Regions from separate parts of the Erwinia rhapontici genome, predicted to be linked through region 1. Evidence: riboswitches for the same ligand, from Rfam matches in the RefSeq annotation. Region 1 holds a riboswitch; each other region holds the start of a gene.
The links. Region 1 has a riboswitch for thiamine pyrophosphate ahead of LJN55_RS08730 (TenA family protein). Riboswitches for the same ligand answer to the same signal wherever they lie in the genome.

Region 2: linked by a shared signal. The riboswitch ahead of thiM (hydroxyethylthiazole kinase) and the one ahead of LJN55_RS08730 (TenA family protein) in region 1 are both predicted to bind thiamine pyrophosphate.
Region 3: linked by a shared signal. The riboswitch ahead of LJN55_RS23870 (FAD-dependent oxidoreductase) and the one ahead of LJN55_RS08730 (TenA family protein) in region 1 are both predicted to bind thiamine pyrophosphate.
Region 4: linked by a shared signal. The riboswitch ahead of thiB (thiamine ABC transporter substrate binding subunit) and the one ahead of LJN55_RS08730 (TenA family protein) in region 1 are both predicted to bind thiamine pyrophosphate.

What each region holds. Positions count from the first base shown of each region.
Region 1 covers NZ_CP085627.1:1,821,738-1,827,504, forward strand. Annotated here, with positions in the region: gene phnK (phosphonate C-P lyase system protein PhnK) at 1-19, shown strand, start outside; gene phnL (phosphonate C-P lyase system protein PhnL) at 40-744, shown strand; gene phnM (alpha-D-ribose 1-methylphosphonate 5-triphosphate diphosphatase) at 741-1,877, shown strand; gene phnN (ribose 1,5-bisphosphokinase) at 1,877-2,413, shown strand; TPP riboswitch at 2,785-2,898, shown strand; gene LJN55_RS08730 (TenA family protein) at 2,933-3,571, shown strand; gene LJN55_RS08735 (methyl-accepting chemotaxis protein) at 3,662-4,984, opposite strand; gene phnC (phosphonate ABC transporter ATP-binding protein) at 5,180-5,767, shown strand, end outside.
Region 2 covers NZ_CP085627.1:3,297,410-3,303,176, reverse strand. Annotated here, with positions in the region: gene LJN55_RS15400 (AzlC family ABC transporter permease) at 1-509, opposite strand, end outside; gene LJN55_RS15395 (helix-turn-helix domain-containing protein) at 613-1,161, shown strand; gene LJN55_RS15390 (hypothetical protein) at 1,439-2,221, shown strand; TPP riboswitch at 2,333-2,429, shown strand; gene thiM (hydroxyethylthiazole kinase) at 2,464-3,255, shown strand; gene thiD (bifunctional hydroxymethylpyrimidine kinase/phosphomethylpyrimidine kinase) at 3,252-4,052, shown strand; gene fbaB (class I fructose-bisphosphate aldolase) at 4,205-5,257, shown strand; gene LJN55_RS15370 (GntR family transcriptional regulator) at 5,317-5,767, opposite strand, start outside.
Region 3 covers NZ_CP085628.1:101,746-107,039, reverse strand. Annotated here, with positions in the region: gene LJN55_RS23885 (HesA/MoeB/ThiF family protein) at 1-856, opposite strand, end outside; gene LJN55_RS23880 (thiazole synthase) at 860-1,630, opposite strand; gene thiS (sulfur carrier protein ThiS) at 1,634-1,831, opposite strand; gene LJN55_RS23870 (FAD-dependent oxidoreductase) at 1,828-2,760, opposite strand; TPP riboswitch at 2,906-3,027, opposite strand; gene LJN55_RS23865 (choline transporter) at 3,359-5,294, shown strand, end outside.
Region 4 covers NZ_CP085627.1:4,220,993-4,226,759, forward strand. Annotated here, with positions in the region: gene sgrR (HTH-type transcriptional regulator SgrR) at 1-1,364, shown strand, start outside; TPP riboswitch at 1,400-1,548, shown strand; gene thiB (thiamine ABC transporter substrate binding subunit) at 1,584-2,570, shown strand; gene thiP (thiamine/thiamine pyrophosphate ABC transporter permease ThiP) at 2,546-4,156, shown strand; gene thiQ (thiamine ABC transporter ATP-binding protein ThiQ) at 4,140-4,856, shown strand; gene LJN55_RS19495 (DedA family protein) at 4,833-5,594, opposite strand; gene polB (DNA polymerase II) at 5,765-5,767, shown strand, end outside.

The sequences.
Region 1 (5,767 bases):
GGTCTCATCCATTGTTTAAATACCCCTACGGGAATCATTATGAATCTGAAACTGCGTGTCGAAAATCTGTCAAAAACCTTTGTGATGCACAATCAGCAGGGGGCAGAACTGCCGGTGTTACGTAACGCCTCCTTACAGGTGGCTGCCGGGGAGTGCGTGGTGCTGCACGGTCATTCGGGCAGCGGTAAATCCACGCTGCTGCGTTCGCTGTATGCGAACTATCTGCCGGATAGCGGGCATATCTGGGTGGATCATCAGCAGCAGTGGGTTGACCTTGTCAGCGCCCCGGCGCGCCAGATCCTCAGCATTCGCCGCGATACGATTGGCTGGGTCAGCCAGTTTTTGCGCGTCATTCCGCGGATTTCCACGCTGGAGGTGGTGATGCAGCCGCTGCTGGAGCGTGGTGCGTCGCGATCCGAGAGCGAAGAGCGTGCCAAAGCATTGCTGGGCCGCCTTAACGTGCCGTCGCGCCTGTGGGCACTGGCACCGTCGACGTTTTCCGGCGGTGAGCAGCAGCGCGTCAATATTGCGCGCGGGTTTATTGCCGACTCGCCGATCCTGCTGCTGGATGAGCCGACCGCCTCACTCGATACCGCCAACAGCGCTGCCGTGGTGGCGCTGATTGAAGAGGCGCGCCAGCGCGGCGCGGCGATTGTCGGCATTTTTCATGATAACGCGGTGCGCGATCGCATCGCTGACCGTCTGCATGTGATGCAACCTGTTGCCCTGGAGCACGCCGAATGATCATCAATAACGTCAAACTTATCCTGGAAAATGAAGTGGTTGAGGGATCGCTGGCCTGTGAAAATGGCGTGATCCGCGCCTTCTCTGACACACAAAGCCAGCTTCCGGCAGCGATTGACGGTGAGGGCGGCTGGCTGATGCCCGGCATGGTCGAGCTGCATACCGACAATCTGGATAAGTTCTTTACCCCGCGCCCGAAGGTGGACTGGCCTGCACACTCTGCCATGAGCAGCCATGATGCGCTGATTGTCGCCAGCGGCATTACCACGGTGCTGGATGCGATTGGCGTGGGCGATGTGCGCGATGGCGGCCACCGCATGGAGAATCTGAATAAGATGATTGATGCGATTCGCCATGCGCAGAAGCACGGCCTGAACCGTGCCGAACATCGCCTGCACCTGCGCTGTGAACTGCCCCATGACTCAACGCTGCCGCTGTTTGAACAACTGATGTGTAACCCGGCACTGTCGCTGGTGTCACTGATGGATCACTCACCGGGGCAGCGCCAGTATGTGTCGCTGGCGGCATGGCGCACCTATTTTGGCGGCAAATATCAGCTCAGCGATCGGCAGCTTGATGAGTACGAAGCCGATCAGCTGCGCCTGGCGGCCCGCTGGTCCACACCGAACCGCGAGGCGATTTCTGCCTGGTGTCGTCAGTATCACATTCCGCTGGCCAGCCACGATGACGCCACCTATGAACACGTGGTTGAATCAAAAGGGGTAGGCAGCGTTATCGCTGAGTTCCCGACCACCGAAGAGGCCGCACGCGCCTCGCGTGAAATGGGCTTACAGATACTGATGGGGGCGCCGAATATTGTGCGTGGCGGCTCGCACTCCGGCAACGTGGCGGCCAGCGAGCTGGCACAGCTGGGGCTGCTGGATATTCTCTCGTCGGATTACTATCCCGCCAGCCTGCTGGATGCGGCATTCCGCCTTGCCGCCGATGAACGTCACAGCATGACGCTGCCTGCGGCCATTGCGTTAGTAACGCGTAACCCGGCCCGCTCCATCGGCCTTGACGATCGCGGTGTGATTGATGAAGGCAAACGGGCCGATCTGGTGCTGGTGCGTGCGCACCGCGATCAGGTCTATGTTGCCTCCGTCTGGGCGCAGGGCAGGAAGGTGTTCTGATGGGGCGGCTGATCTGGCTGATGGGTCCTTCCGGCTCAGGCAAAGACAGCCTGCTGCTGGCACTGCGCGAATGTGCCCCGGAGCGGGTGATTGTGGCGCATCGCTATATCACCCGCAGTGCCAGCGCCGGGGGCGAAAACCATATCGCCCTCAGCGAGCATGAGTTTCGCAGGCGGCGTGAATACGGTCTGTTTGCCCTCGACTGGCAGGCGCATCATTTTTACTACGGGCTGGGTATTGAGATCGATCAGTGGCTGGCAAGTGGGCTGGATGTGGTGGTGAACGGTTCACGGCTGCATCTGGCGGCTGCCCGTCAGCGTTACGGTGAGCGGCTGTTGCCGGTGTGTTTGCAGGTGTCGGCGGAGATCCTCGCCGGGCGACTGCGCCAGCGCGGTCGCGAGGATGAAGCCGCCATTGAACAGCGGTTGCAGCGTGCGGCAGAGCCGGTGGCGGCAGGGTGTATGACGTTAAGTAATGATGGGCCATTGAGTGAGACGTTACAGGGTTTTTCGGCGTTGTTAGCACAGCCCCGTTGACGGCGGGCGGGTCATGACCCGCCCCTACGCAACCCCCACTGACCTGCGCTTCTGTAGGGGCGAGGCATGCCTCGCCCGCGTCCCGTAATGCAACACCCACTGACCAGCACATTCTGCAGGGGCGAGGCATGCCTCGTGCGTCCCGTAATGCAACACCCACTGACCAGCACATTCTGCAGGGGCGAGGCATGCCTCGCGCGTCCCGTAATGCAACACCCACTGACCAGCACATTCTGTAGGGGTGAGGCATGCCTCGCCCGATGTTCCGTAATGCAACACCCACTGACCAGCACATTCTGTAGGGGCGAGGCATGCCTCGCCCGATGTCCCGCGTCAGCAACATTGACGTTCCGGAAAATTCCTGACTTAATTCCTCCTCCAGGGGGAGCCAGGCAACTGGCTGAGAAATCGTAAAAGATTCAGCGCGATGACCCTTAACACCTGATCCGGATAATGCCGGCGAAGGGATGGGGCAACTTACCTCTCTTTTGCCGGTAGTCTGCTTATAAGGACTACCTGATGACCACTCGTTTTACCGACACACTCCGTACACTGAGCCAGCCCACCTGGACACAGGCCGTCACGCATCGTTTTGTTCGCGAGCTCTATGATGGCAGCGTGGATCGCCAGGTGATGAGCACTTACCTCACCCAGGATCACCGTTTTCTCGACAGCTTCCTCACCTTAGTCGGATCGGCCATTGCCAGTGCCGACACCCCGGCAGCCCGTTTGCGCTTTGGTCGCTGCGCCGGGGTTGTCTCCGGTGAAGAGAACACCTATTTTCTGCGCGCATTTGAGGCACTGGACGTCAGCGCTGCGCAGCGCGACGCCGAACCGGACACTTCTCCCACTGCGGGATTCAAGGCGATCATGCTGGAGGCCGCTGCCACGCGCTCCTATGCGGTGATCCTGACCGTGCTCAATGTCGCCGAGTGGCTGTACCTCGACTGGGCGTCACAGGCCCCGCAGCCATTGCCTGTCAGTTTTGTTCACGCCGAGTGGATTACGTTGCACGATAACCCCGATTTCTGCGAATTTGTCGCCTTTTTACGTCAGGAGCTCGACCGTGTTGGCCCGGCACAGCAGGCGCAGTGTGAGGATTTCTTCCTGCGCGCCGTGACGCTGGAAAAGGCTTTCTTTGATGCGGCTTATCAATAAACAGATCTGATTATTCGCAGTGGCCGACCTTTTCGGGTCGGCCTTTTTGCCGGAGTGATAATGCCGTTGTGCAGGTTGATGAGACGACGCTTAATCGCTCTTTAACGCGGCGGTGACGTGGCTGATGGCGCGTAGCACATCGTCGGAACTGTCGCGTATATCAGCGATGACGCCGCCGGCTTCCTGCGCCAGCTCCACGCCGCGATCGGCACGTTGCAGGTTTGAGGTAATGCCTTTCTGCGCTTTGCTCGCCAGCAGGTGATTTTGCTGCACCATCTGTTCGATTTCGGTGGTGGCGCGGTTGATGTTTTGCGCCAGCGTGCGCACTTCGTTGGCCACCACCGCGAAGCTGCGACCCTGCGTGCCTGCGCGGGCGGCTTCCACCGCCGCATTGAGGGCCAGCAGGTTGGTCTGATCGGCAATACGACGAATACTGGTCACGATCTGGCCGATACTGTCTGAGGAATCCCCGAGCCCGGTGATATCGCCAGAGATCCCGTGCAGTTCACCTGCCAGTTCATTCATGGTCTGCACGCTGTTGGCAATCACGCTGGCACCGCGTTTTGTGCTTTCGCTGGTTTGCAGCGCCGTTTGATAAGCCTGTTGGGCTGCATCACGCTCTAGCTGGTTTTTCTCAACCTGGGCGGTGACATCGGTGGCAAACTTCACCACTTTATACAGCTCACCACTGTCGTCGAACACCGGGTTATAGGTCGCGCGCAGCCAGAGGGTAGACCCTTGCTTGTTGACGCGCTGAAACTGGCCGGAAATAAACTCACCACGGTTGAGCTTCTGCCAGAACAGTGTGTATTCCGGGCTGCTGCGCAATGTTGCGGAACAGAACTGGCTGTGATGCGCACCGATAATTTCACTGGCGCGATATCCCATGGTTTTAAGAAAATTATCGTTAGCTTTCAGCACTTCACCCTTAAGGTTAAAGGCAATCACTGCCATTGAGCGCTCAATAGCCGTGGTCATTGCCCGCTGCTCCTGGGCATCCATAATGTGCGACGTGATGTCGTTGGCGAGCTTAATGATTTTGAACACGCGCCCGTTACGATCCCGCACCGGTACATAGTTGGCTTCGAGCCACACCGGACGGCCGTTTTGCGCCACGCGCAGAAATTTGTCGCTGAAACTTTCCCCACGATTCAGCCGCATCCAGAAGTCCTGATACTGGCGCGACGCCAACAGGTCCGGCGTGCAGAACAGACTGTGATGCTGACCGACTACCTCATTCAGTTGGTAGCCCATTTTCTCAAGAAACAGGCTATTAGCCGTGATGATGGTGCCATCGGTCATGAATTCGATCATGGCGATAGAGTCTTTTAATGAGTCAAGCGTGGCAGAAGAGTGAGTGCGTTTCTGCCACGCAAGGCGTGACGTGATACCTGATGCAATAGTGGAAAACATGGTGGACCTTATTATTAGAGTTAGCTGTCCACAGGGTTATCGGCGGGAGGGGATAAACATTCAATCTTTGTGAATTTGCTCAGTGCCCTTTTCGGTCTGTCATGCTTCCATCACCCCTTTGTCATTAAACGTTCATCGCACAGGTGGTTAATAGGGCGCACAGCGGATAACGCGCAACCTGATAATGGACAACACATGGCACAGGCATTGTTAAAAATTGCCCCCCAGCAGCAGGCGATCCCCCACGCGGAGCATCGTGCAAAAGTGCTGTCAGTGAATGGACTCGGAAAATCATACGGCACACAGACGCGTGTCTTGCAGGACATTAACTTTGACCTGCACGCTGGTGAACTGGTGGCGGTCATTGGCCGCAGCGGCGCAGGAAAATCAACGCTGCTGCATGTGCTGAATGGCACCCTCCCGGCCAGCGAAGGCGCCATCCTTCACTTCAATGATCATGGCAAACAACAGAACATTGTTGAGCTGAATACCCGGCAGATGCGCCAGTGGCGCAGCGAGTGCGGCATGATCTTCCAGGATTTCTGCCTGGTGCCGCGGCTGGATGTGCTGACCAATGTCCTGCTGGGCCGTCTGAGCCAGACCTCGACGCTGAAATCCTTCTTTAAAATCTTCCCCGATGCCGATCGTGCCCGCGCTATCGGCCTGCTGGAGTGGCTGAACATGCTGCCTCAGGCCTTGCAGCGGGCAGAAAATCTCTCCGGTGGACAGATGCAGCGTGTGGCGATCTGCCGTGCGCTGATGCAGAACCCGAAGATTTTGCTG
Region 2 (5,767 bases), 1.5 Mb from region 1:
ATGGCCGGAAACACCGCATCCAGCCCAATCACCTGGGTATCAGGCAGCAGTGTGCCAATCACACTGCCCAACACCGCACCCAGCGGCCAGACCACGGCGACGCCGAGGCCACACAGCCAGAAGGCGGCTTTACGCTGCGCGTGCGTGGGCTGCGACAGGCCAAACACCACGCTTTCGTCATTCATAATATGGCAACCGAGCACGGCAGAGAGACGCGAACCTACCAGGTCACGTACGGCAATGCCAAAGGGGAAGTGCCGCGCATTGACCAGCAGCCCGGCCAGCGCAGCGGCCAGCGGATTGCCCCCGCCAGCGACGATGGCAATAAACATAAACTCTGAGGCACCGGCCAGCACAAACAGGCTGGAGAACAGCGGAACCCATAGCGGGAATCCATAAGCGGTCGCCAGCGAACCGTAGGAGATGCCCACAACGCCGACCGCCAGGCAGATCAGATAAATCGCTTTACGCGTGTCCGGGCTGAGTGATGAAAAATGCCGACTGAACATTATTTGTTTTCCATAACGAACGAAGTTGTCATTATAATGAACGCAGGTGCTTCTAAGATCAACACGAACGTTTCGTTCATTTTGGCGAACGATAAGGCGAAAGATGACACAGCCCATAGCGGTAATTGCGGAAAGTTTGATTCGGGAACGCACACAGGCCGGGCTTTCACTCGCCGAAGTGGCCCGAAGGGCGGGAATTGCAAAGTCGACGCTGTCGCAGCTGGAGGCGGGCAACGGTAACCCCAGCCTGGAGACGCTGTGGGCGCTGTGTGTGGCACTGAATATTCCCTTTGCCAAACTGCTGGAACCTGAAGGCAACAAAACCCAGATCATCCGGCGTGGCGAAGGGGCGAAAGTGGTGGCCGGAGAAGCGAACTATCAGGCCATTTTGCTGGCCAGCTGCCCACCGGGTGCGCGGCGCGATATCTATCTGTTAATGACCCAGCCGGGTGCTGACCGTCTGTCACAGCCGCATCCTGTTGGATCGGTTGAGCACATTATCGTCACCCAGGGGCGGGCGCTGGTCGGGCTTAAGGATGCCCCGGAAGAGCTAGCGCCAGGCGATTACATCTGCTATCCCGCCGATCGTGAGCATATCTTTAAAGCGCTGGAACCCGACACCCTGGCACTGCTGGTGGCAGAGCAGGGATAAAGGGAGGATGGGGACGGAAAACCGTCCCGTAATCGGGTTTTTATACCGTGTCGCTGAATAGCGGTTGACGGGGAGTTATGATTCTATCGAACCGATTTTTTGTTGAGACTATTCTTATCGTTAGCTAGAATGCGGCCTGAAAAAGTGAAGGTGTATTATCATTTCTACATAAAATGTGTATTTGCTTTTAATAAAGCAATCTGGGATTTAAATCAAAATCGGTCAGGTTGACGTTCAGAATGTGCTGGCCGAAATAAATTATAAAATGGAGTTAAGAATGAAAGGCATCAGTAAACTGGTCTGGGCAGGTCTCGCGCTGAATATCTGCTATCTCGGCGCGGCAGTCTATCTCACTACCCAGATAGAGGATGGTGAGTTAACTATTTTTGCACGCAATGCGATTGCTTTTTTACAGTACTTCTCCATCCCATTTTTAGTTTCTATTTTATTGCAGATCATCAGTTTGCCCCTTTTATTCAAAAGCCCAAAGTGGGGACTGGCGCTGGCTATCATTGGCTCGCTTATTATCCTGCCATTAAGTATGGTTTTCCTCGCCGGTTATATGTTTAGCTATGAAAAGCATTGCAACAAGGGCCTGGAAGTATTTTCACCCAATGAAAAAAACACACCTTCACGGGCTTTGATTTTTAAAACATCGATGTTCTATGTGCAGGGCGGGATTTCCCTTGCTATCGGATTGTTTATTCTGGCCGATGGTGTGAGCGTTGGCGGATTATTAGTCTGTACCGGGATCATTTTTATCTCAAATGCGATGCGTTTAAAGCAACGCGTGATGATTGGGGTGTCAGGCGATAAATTGATCCTGACCCCGGCGCTGTATGCTGAAACCTGTCTGATCCCGCTAACCGATGTCACGTTAATCAAAGAAAATAAAAATGTCTTCAAACTGCATATCCACTCTGCTGGTGTTGACAGGAAATGTAGCTTTAGTAAAAAAATGATCGCCGGAGAGAATGCTCAGGCAGACCTTGCGGAGATTTTGTCAACATTGCCAAAAGCGGACAGCGAGGCTGTGGCGGTGAGTGACAAGCCTGAATAACCTCCAGCCCGGGCGGCGGGAGACGTAAAAGCTTGTTTCTCTGCCATCTAACTGGCATGATTCTGAAGGGTGATTATCGCAATGGTAATTACAACACATTGATTTTACTATTTAAATGACTCGGGGTGCCCTTCTTCGTGAAGGCTGAGAAATACCCGTACCACCTGATCTGGATAATGCCAGCGTAGGGAAGTCAGATGCCCGACCGGCATCGCCTTCTTGATCGCCGGTTGGGAGCATATATGATCCAACCTGAACGCCTGAGCCACGCCGATGTGGCCCATTCCCTGACGCTGTTTCAACAGCAATCTCCCCTGATTCACTGTATGACCAATGATGTGGTGCAAACCTTTACCGCCAACGTGCTGCTGGCGCTGAGGGCTTCCCCGGCGATGGTGATCGATCAGGACGAAGCCGCGCAGTTCAGCGCCATTGCTGATGCCCTGCTGGTAAACGTTGGTACGCTGACCCATTCCCGCAGTGAAGCGATGCGGGCAGCGATCCATGCGGCCAGCGCTGCCGGACGACACTGGACATTAGATCCGGTGGCGGTAGGGGCGCTGGATTTCCGTACCACTTTCTGTCACCAACTCCTGTTACTCAAGCCCGCTGCGATCCGCGGCAATGCTTCGGAAATTATGGCACTGGCAAAACAGGCGGTCAGCGGACGGGGCGTAGATACTCAGCATGCGTCAACGGCGGCATTACAGGCAGCCGTTGTGCTGGCGACGGAAACGGGGGCGGTGGTGGCGGTTACCGGAGAAGTGGATTTTGTCACCGACGGTGTGCGCACCCTCAGCGTCAGCGGCGGTTCCCCACTGATGACGCGCGTGGTCGGCACCGGCTGTGCGTTGTCCGCCGTGGTCGCCGGATTTACCGCGCTGCCCGGCGATCGTCTGGTGCATGTCGCCAGCGCCTGCCACGTGGTGGCGCTGGCGGGAGAGCGAGCAGCGGCAGCGGCGCAGGGGCCGGGCAGCTTTATCCCCGCGTTCCTCGATGCACTGTATCAACTGAACCCGGAGGCACTGGTATGAAACGGATTAACGCCATGACCATTGCCGGAACTGACCCGAGCGGTGGCGCCGGGATCCAGGCCGATCTGAAAGCTTTCTCTGCACTGGGCGCCTATGGCACCAGCGTGATCACCGCGCTGGTGGCGCAGAACACCACGGGCGTGCAGTCGGTCTATCGCATTGACCCGGCATTCGTGGGCGCGCAGCTGGATTCGGTCCTGTCGGATGTGCGTATCGACACGATAAAAATCGGTATGCTGGCAGAAAGCGCCATCGTTGAGGTGGTTGCCGAACGGCTGAAAGAGACCCCGGTGCCCTGGGTGGTACTGGATACGGTGATGCTGGCAAAAAGCGGCGATCCGCTGCTCTCTGCTGAGGCGGTTGCCACCTTACGCGAGCGTCTGTTACCGCAGGTCTCCCTGATTACGCCCAATCTGCCAGAAGCCGCCGCGCTGCTGGCCTGCGATCCGGCACGCGATGAGGCCGAGATGCGTGAACAGGGCAGGGCGCTGCTGGCGCTGGGCTGTCAGGCGGTACTGATGAAGGGCGGCCATCTTAGCGAATCGGAAAGCCCGGACTGGCTGTTTACCCACCAACTTGAACAGCGGTTTACCGCGCCTCGCATTATGACGCGCAATACGCACGGTACGGGCTGTTCGCTGTCGGCGGCGCTGGCGGCACTGCGTCCGCGACACGATGATTGGGCTGCCACGGTTCAGGCGGCTAAATACTGGTTGCAGGGGGCGCTTGAGCAGGCAGACTCGCTGGAGGTCGGCCACGGGCATGGCCCGGTGCATCATTTTCATCAGTGGTGGTGACCACGATGGTCCGCGTTTTTTTGTGCGGATCGTTCTGAAAAATGGAGTCAGCAATTTGCCTTAATAACAGTTTTGGGTCCACCCTGTTGGGGTCAGGAAAACTGACCCGCGGGCCATCAAAATGGCCCTCACACATTTTAACAGGAGTTATCATGACGGACATCGTACAGTTATTGGGCAAAGAAGCGGATTCTCTTTTGCAACATCGCTGCATGACTATTCCAGCGGACAACCTCTATCTTCCAGGGGCGGATTATGTGGATCGGGTGATGGTCGATAACAATCGTCCCCCGGCAGTTTTACGCAATATGCAAACACTGTACAACACCGGACGTTTAGCCGGGACAGGTTACCTCTCTATCCTCCCCGTAGACCAGGGCGTCGAGCATTCGGCGGGCGCCTCTTTTGCTGCGAACCCGCTCTACTTCGATCCGAAAAATATTGTGGAGCTGGCGATTGAAGCGGGCTGTAACTGTGTGGCTTCCACGTATGGCGTACTGGCTTCTGTCTCACGGCGTTACGCACACCGCATCCCGTTTATGGTTAAGCTCAACCATAACGAGACGCTGAGCTATCCCACCCAGTATGACCAGACGCTGTATGCCAGCGTTGAGCAGGCGTTTAACCTCGGTGCTGTCGCCGTCGGGGCCACCATCTATTTCGGTTCAGAGCAGTCACGGCGTCAGATTGAAGAGATCTCTGCAGCCTTTGAACGCGCCCATGAACTGGGGATGGTCACCGTACTGTGGGCGTATCTGCGCAATAATGATTTCAAAAAAGACGGGGTGGATTACCATGCCAGCGCTGATTTGACAGGCCAGGCAAACCATCTGGCGGCCACCATTGGCGCGGATATTGTGAAACAGAAAATGGCGGAGAATAACGGCGGTTATAAAGCAGTGAAATTCGGCCATACCGATGAGCGCGTCTACAGCACACTGACTACAGATAACCCTATCGACCTGGTACGTTATCAACTGGCGAACTGCTATATGGGGCGCGCCGGGATGATCAACTCCGGCGGTGCGGCAGCAGGGGATACGGATATTGCTGAATCCGTACGTACGGCGGTGATCAATAAACGTGCAGGCGGCATGGGGCTGATTTTAGGGCGCAAGGCCTTTAAGAAATCGATGAAGGACGGCGTGGCGCTGATTAATTCAGTGCAGGATGTCTACCTCGCGAAAAACGTCACCATCGCCTGATTTATCGTAGGGGTCAGGCATGCCTGACCCTGTATCAACCGTGCCTTGTCCCGCCGGTTTCAGAATGGCTCAAACCACTCGCTGTTCTGCTCGGCAATCGGGGTAATAGAGAAAATCATCTCCTGCAAATGGCGGCGCAGCGCCTGTTCAGCGGCATCGGCATCTTTCGCACACAAGGCCAGGTAAATCTGGTGGTGCTGCTCAATCAGGCTCTCTGGCGGTGACACTTTACTTAACGTCAGAAAACGCACGCGGTCCATGGTGGCTTTAATATTTTCCACCGTCTCCCACGCCAGTTCACAGGCAATACTTTGCGCGATCAATCGGTGAAACTCATCGTCCAGCAAGAGAAACGATTGGCTGTCGTGGCGATCGGCGGCCAGCTTTTGTAATTGCAGATTATGCTCCAGCGCCGTCAGCCCGACAGGTGTGGCTTCTGCAGCCGCACGGCGTACCACTGCAACTTCAACAGCTTCACGTATAAAGCGACCATCGGCAACGCGCTGTGCG
Region 3 (5,294 bases), on a different replicon from region 1:
CCGCAGGGGGCTGCCAGTGATTGAGTTCCTCAGGCAGCACCCGGTGAACGTGACTCGCCACGCTGTCGGGGGCTTCCTCGCGGCTGCGCAGTTCAACAATACAGTCTTCACTGTTCAGCAGGTGGCGATCGATAAACGGCACGACAGGTTGGTCAGGCTCACCGGCACCGTCAAAACGGAACGGGCGGAAATGCCAGGTGGTGAAGTCGCAATTGATCAGACAGCCCAGCGGTGAAGGCGTCAGCCCGAGCAGAATACTGAGGGTCATCTGCGCCTGCATGGCACCCAGCGTGGCCACCGCCGGGCCCATGACACCTGCCGTGTTACAGTTCGCCGCGTTGCCCGGCAGTTGCGGGAACAGGGCACGATAACTCGGGGCAGTGCCACAGAAGCCCCCAACATAGCCCTGACGACCGAGTACCGAGGCGCTGACCAGCGGAATATGACGCGGTTGACAGGTATCGGAAAGCAGATAGGTGACGGCAAAATTATCGGCGGCATCGATCGCCAGATCGATACCGTCCAGCGCGTCGGCCATCATGCTGGCACTCAGTGCCTGCGGCCGTGCATCGACTACGCAGTCCGGGTTACGTGCATTGAGTGCACGCTGCGCGCAGTCGACTTTACGCTTCCCGCAGTCCTGCATACTGTACAGCGTCTGGCGGTGCAGGTTGTGCTCCTCTACCCGGTCCCCGTCATACACCCTGATGTAGCCCACCCCGGCCCCGGCCAGCAGTGGCAGCAGTGTGGCACCCAGCCCGCCAGCACCGATCACCAGCACGCGGGCTTGCAGCAGGGCCTGTTGCCCTGCCTCGCCGATCTCAGGCAGCATGGTTTGTCGTTGATATCGGTCCATCCGTTATGGCTCCCGTGAGAGAAATTGCGCCATACCAAAAATCGGCGTGGAGGCGCTGGCCATATCACGGCGCTCTACCAGGCCGGCATGACAGGCATCGTGACCGGCGTGGATAGCGGCAGAAAACGCCCCGGCCATGCGTACCGGATCCTGTGCTTTGGCCACGGCCGTATTCAGCAGGATACCGTCAAAGCCCATTTCCATTGCCTGTGCAGCCTGGCTGGGTGCGCCGATCCCGGCATCGATAATCAGTGGAATGCCTTTAAACCAGGCACGCATTGAACGCAGCCCCTCAATGTTGCGTAACCCCTGGCCGGAGCCAATCGGCGCGCCCCACGGCATCAGCAGCTCACAGCCCGCTTCAATCAGCTTTTCGCCGAGGATCAGATCTTCCGTGGTATAGGGAAACACCTGGAATCCCTCAGCGCACAGGATGCGGGCGGCTTCCACCAGGGCAAAGGGGTCGGGTTGCAGCGTATCAGCGTGACCAATCACCTCCAGTTTTATCCAGCGGGTATTAAAGACTTCGCGCGCCATATGCGCCGTGGTCACCGCCTCTTTTACACTATGACATCCTGCGGTATTGGGCAGCACCCGCTTGTTCAGCCCGGTTAGCAGGTCGCGAAATGCCGCACCCTGCCGCCCTTCACGGCGCAGACTGACGGTAATGATTTCGCTGCCGGAGGCCTCAATCGCCTGTTGCAGGATCGCCGGAGAGGGATACCCGGCAGTGCCGAGCAAAAAACGTGACTGCGGAATAAAATCGTAAAACATGTTTTACCCTCCCTGCATCGGTGATAACACTTCAAGCTCACAGCCTGCGGTCAGTGGCTGTGTTTCATAGCGCGAGCGTGGGACGAACTCGCCGTTAAGGGCGCTGGCCACGCAGCCCGCATCCATCTGCTGTTCACGCAAAAGTTCCGCCAGCGTGCGGGCGGTGGTGTCGATCGGGAGGCCGTTAAGCTGGATTTTCATATCAGGTTTTCCTGCTGCAGTTGCAGCATCAGTTTTTCCGCCATGACTGGCGCGAGAAGAAAGCCGTGGCGATACATGCCGTTCAGGGACCAGACGCCGTTCTGGTAGCGAATGGCGGGGATATTATTGTGATAAGCGGGGCGCAACCCGGTGCCGCTTTCCAGTATCCGCGCTTCAGCCAGCGCAGGGTGGATAGCCCAGGCGGCGCTGAGCAGTTCCATCATGGCGCGTGCGCTGATCGGGCTGTTATCGTCGCTTTCCACCATCGTTGCACCCAGCATAAAGCGCCCTCCGGCACGCGGCACCAGATAGCAGGGAAAACGGGGATGCAGCAGGCGGATGGGGCGTGAGAACTGCACCTCTTCACTGTGCAGGATCAGCATCTCCCCGCGTACGGCGCGTAGCTCAGGCAGATCAGGGGCTGCATGAATCCCCCGGCAGTCAATGACTGTCCCGCCGGGATTGCCCGTATGAAAAGGAATACCCCTGCGTTGCAGGGTCGCCCGTAGCTGGTGCAGCGCACTGCGTGGATCAAGGTGTGCTTCCCCGGCAAAGAACAGCCCACGGGCAAAACGCCCTTCCAGCGCGGGTTCCAGCGATGCCGGCTCTACCCACTGATGCGCCCGCGTCAGGCGGGCAAAACGGCTGAGTTCGGGGGTATCACGTGCGGGTGCCACCACCAGAGTGCCTTGATGTTCCACTCCCTGAATGCGGGCCGACCACCAGGGCGCGGAACGCTGACCCAGTGCGATCACCTCTTCGGGGGCACTTTCACCTTCGCACCAGGGGGCGAGCATACCGCCCGCCCAGTGCGATGCGGCACAGTGCTGCTCTGCGGTGATCACTTCAACGGATTCACCCCGTTCAGCAAGTAACGTGGCAACACAAAGCCCGGCGACGCCATCACCGATCACCGACCAGCGGCTCATGATGTGCGGTTTCCGGTACAAATAAAGGGGGGAATAAATGGTTTCACGTTAGCCTCTCAATCGATGCGGAGACCCGTGATACAGAGTAAGGAAAAGACGGGGACGATCAGAAGCCAGCCCACGTGGCAGGTACCCTGGCTGATACGCCATCGGGTACGCGTCTTCCTACGCCAGTATCAACTGGGTCAGGTTCTAAGGGTCGCTAAGCCGCGAAAAATCGCTCATTAGCCTCTCAGTCTCTCTGGCGAGACTCCCCTGACAGGGACTAGTTGTATTTTACCGGGTGACAATCGTCAAGTGACATGAGGTTTTCGTACGGAAAAAATGGGACAGAATGAGACGATGAAGTTTTTTTTAATTGAATGCTCAATCAATAAAACCTATCATTCCTGTTGTTGTTTACACAAAATTTACTTTCAGGGGGCGACGTAGATCAAAAACACTAACGATTAATCAATATATTACACCTGATAATCACCCTGATGGTTCTCCCAGTGTAATTAGCGGATATACGGCGGATGTTACCCAGTATGCGCTAATGCGCGCTTCGCAGAGCGGACTTCAGGTTATTTTCTTGAGCATTTTTTGCGGAGACATTATGCCGACGACTGAAATACCAGGAAAACCTCAAAAAGATCGTATTAATCCCGTGGTTTTCTATACCTCAGCAGCGCTTATCCTGCTGTTCTCCTTTACCACTATCCTGTTCACTGATTTTTCCGACCGCTGGATTAATCGCACCCTCGACTGGGTATCCAATACCTTCGGCTGGTACTACCTGCTGGCAGCCACGCTGTACATCGTATTCGTCATTTTCATGGCCTGCTCACGCTTTGGCTCCATCAAGCTCGGTCCCGAACAGTCGAAACCTGAATTCAGCCTGATGAGCTGGGCGGCCATGCTGTTCGCTGCGGGTATCGGTATCGACCTGATGTTCTTCTCGGTGGCGGAACCGGTCACCCAGTATATGATGCCACCGGAAGGCCAGGGCCAGACGATGGAAGCGGCGCGTCAGGCGATGGTCTGGACGTTGTTCCACTACGGTCTGACTGGCTGGTCCATGTATGCCCTGATGGGCATCGCCCTCGGCTACTTCAGCTACCGTTATGGCCTGCCGCTCACTATCCGTTCGGCGCTCTACCCTATTTTTGGTAAGCGCATTAACGGGCCCATTGGTCATACCGTGGATATCGCTGCCGTGCTGGGGACCATCTTTGGTATTGCCACCACGCTCGGTATTGGCGTGGTACAGCTTAACTACGGGCTCAAGGTGTTGTTTGACGTACCGGAAGGGCTGACAGCGCAGGCCGGGCTGATTGTCCTGTCGGTGATCATGGCCACCATCTCTGTGACCTCCGGGGTGAATAAAGGCATTCGCTTCCTGTCGGAACTCAACGTGTTACTGGCCTTTGGGCTGATCCTGTTCGTGTTGTTCGTTGGCGATACCAGCTTCCTGCTGAACGCGCTGGTGCTCAACGTCGGGGATTATATCAACCGCTTTATGGGCATGACGCTGAACAGTTTCGCCTTTGACCGTCCAACCGAGTGGATGAACAACTGGACGCTGTTCTTCTGGGCCTGGTGGGTTGCCTGGTCGCCGTTTGTCGGTCTGTTCCTCGCACGTATCTCCCGTGGACGTACCATTCGTCAGTTTGTGGTGGGAACGCTGACCATTCCGTTTATCTTCACCCTGCTGTGGTTGTCGATCTTCGGTAACAGCGCGCTGTATGAGATCATTCACGGCAATATGGCTTTTGCTGAAGAGACCATGGCGCATCCGGAGCGGGGTTTCTACAGTCTGCTGGCGCAGTATCCTGGTTTTACCTTCAGTGCCTCGGTGGCCACCATTACCGGACTGCTGTTCTATGTTACCTCCGCTGACTCCGGCTCCCTGGTGCTGGGTAACTTTACCTCGCGTCTGGCCGACATCAATAATGATGCGCCCAACTGGCTGCGTATCTTCTGGTCGGTTGCCATTGGTGTGCTGACACTGGGGATGCTGATGGTGAACGGTGTCACGGCATTACAGAAAACCACGGTGATCATGGGCCTGCCGTTCAGCTTTGTGATCTTCTTTGTCATGGCCGGTCTGTATAAATCATTGCGCGTGGAAGATCACCGTCGTGCCAGTGCGACAGTGAACACGCCACCGGTGCCGGTATCGCGCGACGATCGTCTGAACTGGAAACAGCGTATCTCGCGTGTGATGAACTATCCGGGCACGACTCATACGCGTAAAATGCTGGATGAGGTCTGCCGCCCTGCCATGGAAGAAGTGGGACGTGAGCTGGAGCGCCGTGGGGCGAAGGTGCAGGTGAATGAGCTGCCCGCCGTAGATGACGAGCGTCTGAACCATCTGGAACTGCTGGTAGATATGGCTGATGAGCAGAGCTTCCTCTACCAGATTTGGCCGCAGCGTTATTCGGTTCCGGCGTTTACTTATCGTGCACGCAGCGGGAAATCGGACTACTTCCGTCTGGAGACCTTCCTGCTGGAGGGGACACAGGGTAACGATTTGATGGACTACACCCGTG
Region 4 (5,767 bases), 2.4 Mb from region 1:
AAAACCGCGTACGTCAGATGCTGCTCTCCCATTTAGGCCGCAGTTTCCGCCAGGGTAAACATATTCTGCGCGTGCTCTACTACCGTCCGTTACTGAATCTGCTGCCCGGGACGCCGCTGCGCCGCTCGGAAACGCATCTTGCGCGGCAAATCTTCAACGGGCTGGCACGGATAAATGAGGAAAACGGGGAAATCGAACCGGATATTGCCCATCACTGGCAACAGATCGCCCCGCTGCACTGGCGCTTCTTTCTGCGCCCGGCCATCCACTTCCATCATGGCCGTGAACTGGAGGTTGAGGACGTCATTGCCACGCTCGTACGCTTAAAAGAGCAACCGCTGTTCAGCCACCTCGAACGTATTGAATGCCACACCCCCTGGACGCTGGATATCCATCTCAGCCAGCAGGATAACTGGCTGCCCTGGCTGCTGGGCAGCGTCAGCGCCATGATCCTGCCGAAAGAGTGGCCGCATATGCGTAATTTTGCCCGTCAGCCGGTGGGCACCGGCGCCTACGAGGTGGAACGCAACCAGCACAGCCAGCTGCGCATTGCCGCCTTTGATGATTACTTTGGTTATCGCGCATTGATTGATGAGGTCAATATCTGGGTGCTGCCGGAGATAAGCGACGAACTGGTTTACTCCGGTGTCAAACTGCAAAGCGAAAGCACCGATGAAAAATCCGAAGAGAGCCGACTGGAAGAGGGCTGCTATTTCCTGATGTTTGATCAGCGTTCTGAGCATGGACGTAACGAACAGCTGCGCCGCTGGATCAGCACCATTTTCAACCCTATCGCCCTGCTGAACCACAGCGGCATTGCCTACCAGCGCTACTGGTTCCCGGCCTACGGCCTGCTGCCACGCTGGCATCATCGCCGCGATATGGCCATTGCTGAGAAACCCGCCGGGCTGACGTCGCTGACCATCACCTGGTACAGCGATCATATTGAACACCAGGGCATTGCCAACGCGCTCGGACCGATCCTTGCCGCACACGGCGTTGAGCTGATCACTCAGGAAATTGATTATGAAAGCTGGTATCGCGGCGAGGCTAAAAGCGATATCTGGCTGGGCAGCGCCAACTTTACCCTGCCGCTGGAGTTCTCTCTGTTTGCCCTGCTGTATGAGATCCCGCTGATGCACCACTGTGTGCCGACTGACTGGGAAAGCGATGCCCGACTCTGGCGCGAGCAGAAACTCTCGCTGGCCGACTGGAGCAAGCAGTTGATCGACAGCAACTTCCTCCATCCGCTGTTCCACCACTGGCTCCTGCTGCATGGACAGCGCAGTATGCGCGGTGTACGCATGAACACGCTGGGCTGGTTCGACTTTAAATCTGCCTGGTTCGCTCCCCCCGAATCATGACGCTTTCGTAACAAAGACGAAACCACTAGAATGAGCCGTTCTCAACGGGGTGCGAAAACATCAGCTGACGCCGGATCACTGCACGACGCCGAATCAATGCCTGCGCAGCACGTTTTCGCTGAGATAAAACCCGTCGAACCTGACCCGGATCATACCGGCGTAGGGATTTGAGAGTGTCACTGACTCAGATCCTTTGCGCATACCTTTAAGGAACGCAAAGTGTTGAAAAAATATTTAGCTCTGCTGGTGCTGTTTTCCCTGCCTGCCCTCGCGGCCAAAGAAACCCTGACGGTTTACACCTACGACTCCTTCTCTGCCGAATGGGGACCGGGGCCTGCCATCAAGAAAGCCTTTGAAGCACAGTGTCACTGTGAACTGACATTCGTGGCCCTTGAAGATGGCGTCTCGCTGTTAAACCGGCTGCGCATGGAAGGCAAAAACAGTAAAGCAGATGTGGTGCTGGGCCTGGATAACAACCTGCTGGATGCCGCAGAAAAAACCGGGCTGTTCGCCGCCTCAAACACCGATACGTCCCACAGTACCGTCCCCGGCGGCTGGAAGAACACGACGTTTGTCCCTTATGACTACGGCTGGTTTGCTTTTGTCTATGACAAAACCAAGCTACAGAACCCGCCGAAAAGCCTGAAAGAATTGGTCGAGAGCGATCGTCCCCTGAAGGTGATCTACGAAGATCCGCGCACCAGCACCCCGGGCCTTGGCCTGCTGTTGTGGATGCAGCAGGTGTTTGGCGATAAAAGCCCGGAAGCCTGGCAGAAGCTGGCAAAGAAAACGGTGACCGTCACTAAAGGCTGGAGCGAGGCGTATGGCCTGTTCCTCAAGGGCGAAAGCGATATGGTGCTCAGCTACACCACCTCTCCCGCTTATCATCTGATTGAAGAGAAGAAAGATCAGTACGCCGCCGCCAACTTCAGCGAAGGGCACTATTTACAGGTGGAAGTCGCCGGTCAGTTGAAGTCCAGCAAGCAACCGAAGCTGGCGCAGCAGTTTATGCAGTTTGTGATGACTCCAGCGTTCCAGGACACCATCGCCACCGGCAACTGGATGTACCCGGCAATCAGCACGACGCTACCGGCGGGCTTCAATACCCTGACCGTCCCCACGACCTCACTGCAATACAGCCCACAGGACGTGGCAACACAGCGCAGCAACTGGATTAGTGCATGGCAACGCGCCGTCAGCCGCTAATTCCCGGCTGGTTAGTGCCCGGCGTGCTGGCTGCGATGCTGCTGGTCAGCGTGGCCTCGTTAGCGTTTTTTGCCCTTTGGCAGAATGCGCCCACCACCGACTGGCGCGGCCTCTGGCAGGATAGCTATCTGTGGCACGTGCTGCGCTTCTCCTTCTGGCAGGCACTGCTGTCCGCGCTGCTCTCGGTGTTGCCCGCCATTCCTCTGGCCCGGGCCCTTTACCGCCGCCGCTTCCCTGGCCGCAGCACGCTGCTGCGGCTGTGTGCCATGACGCTGGTGTTACCGGTACTGGTGGCGGTATTTGGTATTCTCAGCGTATATGGTCGCAGCGGCTGGCTGGCGCAGCTGTGCGCCCTGCTTGGCGTTGACTACACCTTCTCGCCTTACGGCCTGCAAGGTATCCTGCTGGCCCACGTCTTTTTCAACCTGCCACTGGCCACCCGCCTGCTGCTGCAGGCACTGCAGCAGATCCCCGGCGAACAGCGGCAGATCGCTGCACAGCTAGGCCTGAGTGGCTGGGCACATTTTCGTATTGTCGAATGGCCATGGCTACGGCGCCAGATCCTGCCCGCCGCAGCGCTGATCTTTATGCTGTGCTTTGCCAGCTTTGCCACCGTACTGTCGCTGGGCGGCGGTCCGCAGGCGACCACCATTGAGCTGGCGATCTTCCAGGCATTGAGTTTCGACTACGATCCCGGGCGCGCAGCCCTGCTGGCGCTGTTACAGATGCTGTGCTGCCTGGGGCTGGTTATGCTAAGCCAGCGTCTGAGTAAAGCGATCCCAGCGGGCAGCGACAGCCTGGGCGGCTGGCGCAATCCGCAGGACAGCTGCCGTGCTCGCATACTGGATTTGTTGCTGATCGCCGCCGTATTACTGCTGATCCTGCCACCGCTGCTGGCCGTGGTGATCGACGGGTTGAATCAGGGGTTCAGCACGGTACTGCATCAGTCTGCGCTGTGGCAGGCAATGTTAACCTCTGTGCGCATTGCACTGGGAGCGGGAATACTCAGCGTGGTTCTGACGATGATGCTGCTGTGGAGCAGTCGTGAGCTGCGCCTGCGTCAGCGCCCGTTATGGGGACAAACGCTGGAAATGAGCGGTATGCTGATCCTCGCGATGCCTGGGATTGTGCTGGCAACCGGCTTTTTCCTGTTGCTCAACCAGACCATCGGGCTGCCCGAGTCAGCGGAAGGGATGGTGATCGCTACCAACGCACTGATGGCCGTTCCCTACGCGATGAAAGTGCTGGAAAACCCGCTGCGCGATATTGCCGGGCGCTATAGCCTGCTGTGTCTGTCGCTGGATATTCGTGGCTGGAACCGCCTGCGGCTGATTGAACTGCGCGCGCTGAAACGCCCACTGGCACAGGCGCTGGCCTTTGCCTGCGTGTTGTCGATTGGTGATTTTGGCGTAGTGGCGCTGTTCGGTAATGAAAACTTCCGCACACTGCCCTTTTACCTTTATCAGCAGATAGGCTCGTATCGCAGCAGCGACGGTGCGGTCACCGCCCTGTTGCTGCTGTTGCTCTGTTTCCTGCTGTTTACCCTGATTGAAAAACTGCCGGGGCGCCATGTTAAACCTGACTAATCTGACTTATCTGTATCACCACCTGCCAATGCGCTTTACCTTCAGCGTACAGGCGGGTGAACGCCTGGCGATCCTCGGCCCAAGCGGGGCGGGAAAAAGCACCTTACTGAGCCTGATCGCCGGATTTTTACCGGTGAAAAGTGGTGAATTACAGCTGAACGGCAGCGAACATCGCGACAGCGCGCCAGCCCAACGCCCGGTATCGATGCTGTTTCAGGAGAATAACCTGTTCCCACACCTGACCGTGGCGCAAAACATTGGGCTGGGGCTGCACCCTGGCCTGAAGCTTAACCACCAGCAGAAGCATGAGTTACAGAATATCGCCCAGCGCGTCGGTCTGACGGACCACTTACAGCGTCTGCCCCATCAGCTTTCAGGCGGTCAGCGCCAGCGTGCGGCGCTCGCCCGTTGTCTGGTGCGTCAGCAGCCGATCCTGCTGCTGGACGAACCCTTCTCAGCGCTGGATCCGGCGCTGCGTAAAGAGATGTTAGGCCTGGTGGATGACGTCTGTACCGAACGCAATATCACCCTGCTGATGGTGTCGCACAGTATTGAAGACGCCGCGCACATTGCGCCGCGTAGCCTGCTGATTGTTGATGGGCGGGTTTACTGGGATGGCAGCACCGCGCAGTTACAGCGCGGTGCAGTGCCAGAAGCGGCGATATTGGGCATCGCCTTAGAAGAACACATCCCACAATAAGTGACGGAAAATCGGCATCATTGGATGGAACTGGATCGCCGTAAAGCTCACCACCGCCAGCACTATCATCAGCGGCGCCAGCCAGCGCAGACGCGTCAGGGGCAGATACGACGTAGCCCAGTCGTTCTGCTTCCTGGAACGCAGCCAGCGCCAACCCAGCCAGCAGCCCAGCCATACCAGTATCGCAACGCCTAACAGCAGCCACTTAAAGAGGCCGCTGCTGGCATCCTTTGGCACATCAATCGCCACCCCGGCGAGGATCCCCGGCAATAAGTAAAGCGGCGGCCACAGAATGCAGCCGATGATATTCGGGGGAATAAACTTGCGGACTGGCAGTTCAAGCATTCCGGCGACCAGCGGGATGAGCGGGCGTGTTGGCCCCACAAAGCGGCCAACGATGATGGTAAACATGCTGTGCTCATGCAGCGCGTGCTCCGTTTTATCCATCAGCTTCTGGTGTTTTTTAATAAACGACCAGCGGTGCAGCGGCCCTTTGAACTGCCAGCCAATAAAATAGGAAATCCAGTCGCCCAGCAGACAACCCAATGTGCCAACGGCCCAGGCAGGATACAGCCCAATCTGCCCGCTGCCGATCAGTGCGCCAAATGACGCCATCAATACCGTACCCGGTAACAGCAACCCGACCAGCGCCAGCGATTCAAAAAAAGTCACCAGCCCAACGGCCAGCAGTGACCAGGCCAAAGATTGGGTGATTAAATGTTGCAGCCAGGCTTCCATAACATTCCAAAAAAATGAGCAGAACCCCGGATTGTCCAGAGGCGGCAGGAAAGCGTCAAGGTCTGTTTTGTATGGGAACGTAGCAACGGAGTAAAGGTCTGGATTCAGGAGATGAACACTGTATAAATAAACATGCTAATATTAACACTTCATCACCCCCGGGAGACAGTGTG